Regions from separate parts of the Neobacillus sp. FW104-15D2 genome, predicted to be linked through region 1. Evidence: riboswitches for the same ligand, from Rfam matches in the RefSeq annotation. Region 1 holds a riboswitch; each other region holds the start of a gene.
The links. Region 1 has a riboswitch for cyclic di-AMP ahead of AC3WR0_RS14015 (ArsB/NhaD family transporter). Riboswitches for the same ligand answer to the same signal wherever they lie in the genome.

Region 1 (3,263 bases):
TGAACATACCTATATAATTTTGTGTTTCCCCTGCTTCATTTTTGATGGCGGTGATGGTCAAGTTTTCCTTATAAGATTCACCATTTTTGCGTTTATTCCAAATTTCACCTTCCCAAATACCGTTTTGCTGAAGACTTTCCCACATATTTTTATAAAAATCATTGCCGTGTTCACCTGATTGAAGGACACTTGGAGTTTTTCCTATTACATCCTTATGTGAAAAACCAGTAATTTTAGAAAAAGACGAATTAACCTTTTGGATTATTCCCTCTGAGTCAGTTACGAGAATTCCTTCAAATGAATGATCAATAATTTTTTCAGCAAGTTTTAGCTTATCCTGATAGAACATCCAAAAAACCAATAGTAAACTAGCAAGGGAAAACTCAGATAAAGTCATAAATCCAATAGCGTAATGACCTGTTAGATTAAAGAAAAGAGTAAGGACTAAAGGAGGGAAGAAGCCGCCTATTCCGCCGCTGGCACTTACTATTCCATTAACCACACCTGCCTGTTTTGAAAAGTATACCGGCACTATTCTAAAAATTGCTCCGTTCCCAATTCCTGCGCAAAAGGCAACAAGGAGGCATCCAAAAGAATATATAGGTAAAGAAGGTGTAAAGGATAAAAGGAAACCAGAGAAGGTTAATCCAGCAAAAACCGGAATTAATATAAATAATGAATTGATTTTGTCACCTAGCCACCCACCAACAGGCCTAAATATAGTAGCAATGGCAATAAATCCGGCTGTCCTAATCCCAGCATCGATTTTGTTTAAGTCAAATTGATTAATTAAAAAGGAGGGAAGATAGATAGTAAATGCAACAAAGGAACCAAAGGTTATAAAATAAAACAGACAAAGGAACCATAATCTTGAGTTTTTTCTTACTTCAATGAATTGATCATAAAATGGTACACTTACTCTTTTTTCTTTGCGATCACCAATCAAGAAGGTCAAAAGGATAAAAATAGCTATTCCAGCAAAGAAAATGGCTGTAGTCCTTCTCCAGCCAAGGGAGGCTGCAAGGATAGGTACTATGAAGGCTGTGATAGCCGTCCCTATATTTCCTGCTCCGTAGATACCATTAATTAATCCATGTTTTTCTTTCGGGTAGTATTTAGGAAGCGAGGTAACTCCTACTGAAAAAAGAGCCCCGCCTACTCCTAAAAGAACCCCGCCGATAAGCAGTGTAAAGAGGGATGTGGCAAAATAAATTATAGTAATAGGAATAAGAAGGATAACAAAACTCCAAAGAAATAAGACCCTTGCTCCATATTTATTTGTCAAGTAACCAAAAGGTATTCTGAGCAAGGAACCTAACAGGACTGGCAACGCTATGACCCAAGCTTGTTGGGTTAGTGAAAGAGGGATATCTTCCTTAATAAAAGGCATTAGGGAAGAAAGCAGTACCCAAACCATAAAGCCAGCAATCAGGCTTGCCGTTTGCAAAAAAAGCTGTTTTTTTTCGATTGTCATTTCATTCCCCTTGGAGGTCAAATTCTTTGTCCTTAAAAAGCCTAATCATTTTAAACCGGTAGTATATTTCGAATTAAAAATACCACATGTTGAGAAAGGAAGAAAAGCCTATTTTAAAAATAATATTTTGTGGTTCTAAATATTCAAAAATAAAATCCTGACAGCTGTTAGCTTGTTTGTTAATATTGATAGTAGTATATTTTTCCTTGCATAATAATTTCGCTGAATCTTCGTAAGCGGGGGCAGCATTGCGTGGGAATCCACTTGGGGTGGGTCCCTTTCGAGAATAATGCATCTCTTAAGCATTTTTTTCAAAAGGGGAGGGAATTTTTAGTCCGGAATCCGACAGCTAACTCCGTTAGAGGCCTAGGAAAACGCTATTAAAAAGGCTGTTAACACCCAAGGTATACCCAGGTGTTTTTTGTTTTATAGGAATACATTCGGGGAGAAAGCAAAAAATACAATTACAGAACTGGAGTGAAAATGGTTGGGAGCACAAGAAAGTATTTCACTTATTATTTTTCTAGTTACATACGGATTTATTATTTCTGAAAAAATACATAGGACCATTATATCAATGATTGGCGCAATCCTTATGGTAGCACTCGGTGTACTTGACCAGGAAAGTGCCTTGCATCACATTGATTTTAATACAATTGGATTATTAATCGGAATGATGGTAATTGTAGGGATTACTTCTCAAACAGGTGTTTTTGAATTTATTGCTGTTTGGTCAGCACAAAAGGTAAAAGGAAATCCTGTCAGGATACTAGTGGCATTAAGTATATTCACAGCGATAGCTTCAGCATTCCTTGATAACGTGACAACTGTTCTGCTTGTTGTTCCTGTTACGTTAAGCATAACTGTTCAGCTTAAAGTGAATCCAATGCCATATCTAATTTCGGAAATATTTGCCTCAAATATTGGCGGCACCGCCACTATGATTGGTGACCCTCCCAATATTATGATCGGAAGTGCTGTTAAAAAGCTGACTTTCTTGTCTTTTATCAACAACCTTACGCCTGTCATTATCATTATAATGATTGTAACTCTATTTATTCTTACGCTCATATATAGAAAGCAATTAAAAACAACACCGCAATTAATAGACAGTTTGTTGGAAAAAGATCCTTTTGCAGAAATTCTAAACAAAGCACTTTTAAGAAAATGCCTTCTTGTTATTGTTCTTACAATAGGCGGGTTCTTTCTTCATCAATTAATAGGCATTGAAACAGCTACAATTGCTTTAGCAGGCGCATTTCTGCTTCTGTTGATTACTGGTGATAAGTATTTGGAAAAGGCACTTGAAAAAGTGGAATGGACAACCCTCTTCTTTTTTATTGGACTGTTTGTGATTGTCGGTGGCCTTGTTGAAACGGGATTAATAGCATCGGTTGCCAGAAAAGCAATGACTTGGACTGGAGGAGAACTGAAATCCACAACCATATTAATTCTCTGGATGAGTGCCATTGTCTCTTCCTTCGTAGATAATATCCCTTTTGTGGCCACCATGATCCCCATGATTAAAGAGATGGGGAATTTGGGTATTAACAATTTAGATCCGCTTTGGTGGAGTCTGTCTCTCGGTGCCTGTCTTGGAGGGAACGGGACATTGATTGGAGCTTCTGCCAACCTGGTGGTTGCGGGGCTTGCAGCAAAAGAAGGGCAGAAGATTTCCTTTGTTAAATTTCTTTTTATTGGTTTTCCATTAATGCTGGTTTCAGTTTTCATTTCTATGATTTATGTCTATCTCAGATATTTGCTGTAAAAAAATTATGATAGGGAAGTA
Region 2 (3,263 bases), on a different contig from region 1:
TTTAATTACACTCCGGTCCAAGACCAAGGTATCTGCAACTGTTAAAAACGATAAGCCTGTTATTCATGTAGCGATTGAGAATGAAGGAAATGTGAGCCAGGCAGATTTGCCGATTAAATTAACTGATCCAGACGTCATCGGGAAAATTGAACAAAAAATGGAAAATTCAATTCAGAAGGAAGTACTGGATACCATTAAATCTGCTCAAAAACAACGCAGTGATATTTTTGGTTTCGGAGATGCCGTTCACCGTACTGACCCGAAGCTATGGAAAAGGATTAGTAAAGATTGGGATAATCAGTTTGCCGAATTAAAAGTGACAGTTAAAGTAGATTCCTATCTCCGCCGGGGTGGGATTCGGACCAATCCGTTTTCGGTGGATATGAAACAATAACCCTACAGAAGGGGGAGCATGGATGGACACCATTAAGATCAATTCGTTCCAATTGTTTGTCCTTGTATTTTTGTTTGAGATGGGCAGTTCTATTGTTGTAGGTATTGCTTCTGGCTTGAAGCAGGATGCGTGGATAGCTGTCCTGCTAGGGATGGCAGGAGGTCTTCTGCTTTTTCTTGTCTATCATCGCCTGTTTAGCTATTACCCGGATTTGCCCCTGACTGGATATGTACAAAAAATTACAGGAAAATTTATTGGAAGCATCCTTGGATTTTTATATATCGTCTATTTTCTTTATTGTGCATCTAGGGTAATGCGTGATATCGGTGAATTATTAACGACAACCATCTATACGAATACCCCGCTTTTTATCCTTAATGCATTGATGGTTCTTACCGTCATTTACGCCATCCATAAAGGCCTTGAAGTTTTGGCCCGGGTAGGAGAGCTTTTATTTATGATGGTTTATTTAATGGCCATTATAGGTTTTTTATTAGTTCTATTTTCAGGACTGCTGCATTTAGAAAATCTTAAACCAATATTGGAAAATGGCATAATGCCGGTAATAAAGAAAACATTGGGCGAAACCATTACCTTCCCTTTTGGTGAAATGATCATCTTTACCATGATTCTTCCCAATTTAAATGAACCAAAAAAAGCAAAATTGGTGTGCCTTTCAGGGATTATTCTGAGCGGAATAAATATAATCATTACAACCATTATCAATATTGCTGCTCTGGGGACAGACCTTATTATTCGTTCTCCTTTCCCTTTGCTAAGCACGATTTCAAAAATTGATCTTATGAATTTTATTGAAAGACTGGATGTATTTTTTATGCTTTACCTGGTTATTGGCGGGTTTTTCAAAATAACTCTCTACTTTTATGCTGCCGTGCTGGGAGCAACTGAATTATTTAAATTTAAGAATACAAGCAAGTTAACTTTTCCAATTGGTTTAATTGTTTTATTTGCCTCACTTACGATCGCTTCAAATTATGCAGAACATATAAAGGAAGGTTTGAAGATAGTCCCTATCTACTTACATTGGCCCTTTCAAATCATCATTCCTATGATGCTGCTCGTTATTGCTTTTTTTAGGAACAGAAAGAAAAAGCAGAAAACAACCAGCGATCAAACTTCGAAATCAGAAATAAGCTCTACAAATCAATGAGCTGGGTATGGAAGTACATTCCATCTAGTTAAGCCGAATTGTTACTGGATTATTCTAGCCTTAAACCTTACAAACTCTAAGAAGTCTTCATGTCAGTAATGAATTTTTGTTAAAAGTTTTCCTTTTTTTAGTCTCATTGTAAGTACTTTTTATTAAGCTCTGTAAGCAAGGGCTTTTCCTTTCCACATATTCATTTACAAATGAAAATTACAGGAGTAATATGTAAATCAGTTTCATAGTTCTAATTCGCTTAATCCTTATGGAGCGGGGGACCCGAGATTGTGGTTTCCACTTGGGGTGAATCCTTAAATAGGAAGGGCTACTCTTATGGCCCGAACCCGACAGCTAACCTCGTAAGCGTAACAGGAGTGGAAGGTGAAAACTGGTGAGACGAGGAAACTTTAGTCCGCTGGGCAGCTTACTATGCCTGGAGGGCTTTTTTTATTACAAAAATAATAAAACTTGTCTCTGATTTGATTTCTAAAAAAAGGGAATTATACAAAAGAAAAATTTATGGGGGCGGAATTAATTGTTAAATGTACTAAAGAGGTTTTTGATAGGAAGACCCCTAAAATCTCATGAATTAGGGGAACAAAAATTAAATAAGGTAAAGGCATTGGCAATTCTTTCATCTGACGCCCTTTCGTCAGTGGCTTACGGGCCCGAGCAAATTCTTCTTGTCCTCGTTTCGATAAGTGCTATCGCCTTTTGGTATTCGCTGCCTATAGCGATAGGGGTTTTATTTCTATTAATAGCCTTGATCCTATCATACCGGCAAATTATCTATGCCTATCCGCATGGCGGAGGAGCCTATGTTGTTTCTAAAGAGAACCTTGGTGAAAATCCCGGATTAATAGCAGGCGGTTCATTGTTGGTTGATTATATTTTAACCGTGGCTGTAAGTGTATCAGCTGGTACGGATGCGATTACTTCGGCTTTTCCATCATTACATCCATACAACGTCTTGATTGCTATTATATTAGTCATATTTATTACCATCTTAAATCTTAGAGGGATAACTGAATCGGCGTCTGTTTTAGCTTATCCCGTTTATTTATTCGTTCTGGCCCTTGTTATTTTAATCATTGTTGGTATTTATCACATTGTTACGGGAGCCGTACCAGCAGAAGCACATTCACCAATTGGAACGCCTGTTGCTGGTATCACTTTATTTTTATTACTTAGAGCCTTTGCATCTGGCTGTTCTGCTTTGACAGGTGTAGAAGCCATTTCGAACGCGATTCCTAACTTTAAGGATCCGGCACCCAAAAATGCAGCCAAAACCTTGATAGCAATGGGATTCATTCTTGCTGTACTGTTTACAGGTATCGTATATTTAGCGTATTATTACGGCATTGTCCCACATGAAAAAGAAACGGTTGTTTCCCAAATAACAGCTAAGACATTTGGCCGTAATTATATGTATTACTTTATCCAGGCTACAACCGCTATGATCCTGGTTCTGGCAGCCAACACTGGTTATTCGGCTTTTCCTTTGCTGGCCGTTAATTTGGCAAAAGATAAATATATCGCCAGGATGTTTACTATAAGAGGCGATCGGCTGGGTTATTCCAATGGAATCATCTTCCTCGCTGTTATGGCCATCATTTTGATCATTGTATTTAAAGGCCGGACAGAACGATTGATTCCTCTTTATGCGGTAGGAGTGTTTATTCCATTTACTCTTTCTCAGACTGG
Region 3 (3,263 bases), on a different contig from region 1:
CGGTATAGGGATTGTATTGGTTCCAGATGTTGCCAGCATTTGGACAAGTTCCCAAAGCCTTTCAAAGTCCTCTTTTTCAAGCTTTTTAATTTTCCCATCGAATAAAACAGACAGATAGGAATCAAAAATGACCAACCGCTGCAGTCCTTTTATCCTTAAATGGTAATTGTTTTCGATGCTTTGTGTAATTTCGAATTCCAATGGAGGCATTTCATCCGTTAAGGGGATTCCTTGGAAGGTCTGTCCCTCATACTCCATCTTGGTGTTTTGTGCCTTAATCAGCAACGGGAGAAGCCGATCCCATGAGGAGGAAGGTATGAGCAGCATCTGATTGTTTTCTTGAAAAGGAGTGGTAATTCCATAAGCATTTTGGTCACGAAGCACCTGGATAAGCTGATGAATAACAGCATCTGTTTCTTTTTCGAAACAATGAAGAGTTGGTTCATATGTAAATGTACCAACATGTTTGTAAGGACTGCCTTCGGTGATGTGATTCAAAAACATTCGAATATCCTTTACAACAGTAGATCCAAGAACAATTTCCAGGCCGAAAAGATATCGTTCACTGCCTATAGAAATAGGCTTACATATAAAAGACGCATTAATTACCTCTCTTTTTTCGAAATGAGGCAAATACCCACTTGTTTTAATGGCACGATTAGAGAAAAGGTTAATTATTCCTTCTGTTAAATCTTTTTTATTTTGCTTTTCTTCAGTTGGGGCAGTTCCTTTACGCTGATGTTCCAGAATAGCAAGTAATACTCCCGCAATGTGCTGGCAGTCCTTCTTAAAGGAGGCTAACTTAGGACAGTCACAGGAAGTATGAAGGGTACCATTCTCATCAGTATGTACTGTCACGTGGAAATCTTCATCACCGTTGACAATTGCCCTGCAGTAATTTGATTCATATTCTGAAAAAAGGATTTTATTAGTACGGTTAAAATATTCTCCACGTTTAAAGGAGACAGAGCCGCACTTTTCTATAATTAGTTTTTGATTGAGTTTAGTGTTCAAAAGCTTTGTCCCTTCCTTTAGAGCTGTTATACTTTTTCCTACTGAATAATCCCGATTGTAACATAATTCCGCGGTTTTAATATAAAATGAAAATCACAATAGATTGAAGGTAAAATCCAAAAAAGGCCTTATACCTGACAGATATGGTATACGGCCTGCTTATTATTTTTTCACATTTGGTTGGATTTGCAGCCTGTATGGTCCGGGGATGGGTGGTATTAATTGTCCTACGACTGATTATTTGGTTTTGCTAATCTAATTAGAAGGCATTATGACTTAATTGTCAGGGCTTAATTCAAAACCAATAGAACGAATATACATAGGATCCGCAAGAAAAGTTTCATAAGGTGTAATAAATGGCCCATGCTGCTAAAAAGGTTAGGATACTTATAAATGGCCCATGCTGCCAAAAGGGTTAGGATACTTTTAGTGTTTTTCTTTTTGTAATTAAAGAGGAATTATCTAGTTTGACACTAAATTCAAGAGAGTAATCTTTCTCTCTTTCCAGTTCCTCAGGAATGGTTAAAATAAAGCTGATAGATTCTTTTTTATGAGGATGACAAGGCTGTGAACATAATACAGACATGCTGTTTAATGCATCATGAACAGACTTCTTTTCACCCAGCAAGTCAATATCAATACGGCTGATTTTGTTTTTGATCAATCCGCCTTCGAATTCAATTGATCCATTAATAACACCACCAGCAGTATACTCTGGTTTATCAAGTTTAATATCAATTTTTGGCTGACCGATTAAACGTTTTAAATAATTTGCCAACATTTTGATCACCTTTTGCTTCTGGATTCATTTGTGCTGTATACAGGTGAATCATAGTAAGGGTTATTTTTTGATTCACGAACAATTTAGAGGAATTATCATCTACATATTAATTTTAAATGCAAAATAAAAAGACCTTCTTTCATGTATCCACTTCTTAAAAAAGAAACCGAAAACATGGTGGTCTTATGGACCTCCCTCGCTTAGCCTGCGAAGTTAGCTGTCGGGTAGGATGGCGAAAGAGAAATTCACCCCTTCTGAAAAAAACAGAATTAACCCCAAGTAACATTGGTTCCTCCGCTTCTGAAAAATATCAGGATTAAGCCATTATTTATATACTTGTCTATTTTATTCAGTGGTTCGACAAATGTAAACTGCCAATATAGTACAATTACATGTCAAAAAAGGTTCATTGCGGGGATTTTTCTGTGAATCTCTCAGGTTATCTTACTTTCTCTCACTTTTATTATAAATTTTGACAAAGAAAACAAAAAAGCCATTTTCGTCTAGAAAAATGGCTCGGATATGTACTACTTATTATTGACTCATCTCTACAAAATCTCCTTCGTCAAATTTTGACGATAAAGAATTGATTTGTTTTTCCACTTTAAAATATTTTACTTTTTCTATGTTAATAGTGACAAATTCGGAACCTAATTTCTTTGTGTATTTATCTCGTAGCGGGAAGGAAATCCAAGTCTTATTTTGTTCAATGATCCTTTTCGAAATTTCTTCTGCATTTTCTCCTTTAATTGGTATGGAAATGGAACTGTCCTCATTATAAAAAAACCGTAAGATAAATTTGTTTTCCATTCAAACCCCTCCTTGTCCATGTATGTATATTTTCTTCCTTTTTAAATATTCAGAGTCTTGGATGAAAAAGTTTTGAAATTTTTGTTTACACGATAAATAAATTAGATTAACATCTAATTAGATTAACGTTAAATTACTTAATTTAATGTAAGGAGGGCTAGAATGTATCAAACCATAAAGCATGAAAAATCATACCGAAGGTTATTTCTAGCTGGAGTGGTTAATGGAATTGGTGACCGTTTCAGTCAGGTAGCGTTATTGACGCTTATTTTGGAAATTACAGGCTCTGGTCTAGCAGTTGGGCTTACAATGGCGTTAAGAATGATCCCTTTTCTCCTATTTGGGCCTTTTAGCAGCAGATTCGCCAAAAAATGGACCAGGAAGAGACTTTTGATTACTACCGACCTGGTACGTGCTTTCATTGCCATATCTTTTCTTTTTATTAATAGTGCAGCTGACATGTGGATTGTCTATGCAGGCACTTTTCTTCTTTCAGCAGGAGAAGCTCTGTATGCTCCGGCAAGGAAAGCTGGAATTCCCAGCATCGTACTAAAGAAATCAATAAAAGATGTTAACGCATGGGAGCAGGTTTCTCTCGGAATCATTTTAATTGTGGGGGCTTTTACTGGAGGGATCGTTTCTTTTCTCCTAGGCCCGA

Region 2: linked by a shared signal. The riboswitch ahead of AC3WR0_RS23790 (APC family permease) and the one ahead of AC3WR0_RS14015 (ArsB/NhaD family transporter) in region 1 are both predicted to bind cyclic di-AMP.
Region 3: linked by a shared signal. The riboswitch ahead of AC3WR0_RS22815 (sporulation protein) and the one ahead of AC3WR0_RS14015 (ArsB/NhaD family transporter) in region 1 are both predicted to bind cyclic di-AMP.

The regions. Positions count from the first base shown of each region.
Region 1 is NZ_JBYTCJ010000016.1:77,446-80,708, reverse strand. It holds gene AC3WR0_RS14020 (MFS transporter) at 1-1,474, opposite strand, end outside; cyclic di-AMP (ydaO/yuaA leader) riboswitch at 1,685-1,853, shown strand; gene AC3WR0_RS14015 (ArsB/NhaD family transporter) at 1,962-3,242, shown strand.
Region 2 is NZ_JBYTCJ010000044.1:23,971-27,233, forward strand. It holds gene AC3WR0_RS23780 (Ger(x)C family spore germination protein) at 1-394, shown strand, start outside; gene AC3WR0_RS23785 (GerAB/ArcD/ProY family transporter) at 417-1,565, shown strand; cyclic di-AMP (ydaO/yuaA leader) riboswitch at 1,803-1,941, shown strand; gene AC3WR0_RS23790 (APC family permease) at 2,095-3,263, shown strand, end outside.
Region 3 is NZ_JBYTCJ010000039.1:1,837-5,099, reverse strand. It holds gene AC3WR0_RS22820 (DEAD/DEAH box helicase) at 1-1,014, opposite strand, end outside; gene AC3WR0_RS22815 (sporulation protein) at 1,430-1,795, opposite strand; cyclic di-AMP (ydaO/yuaA leader) riboswitch at 1,982-2,128, opposite strand; gene AC3WR0_RS22810 (hypothetical protein) at 2,330-2,605, opposite strand; gene AC3WR0_RS22805 (MFS transporter) at 2,768-3,263, shown strand, end outside.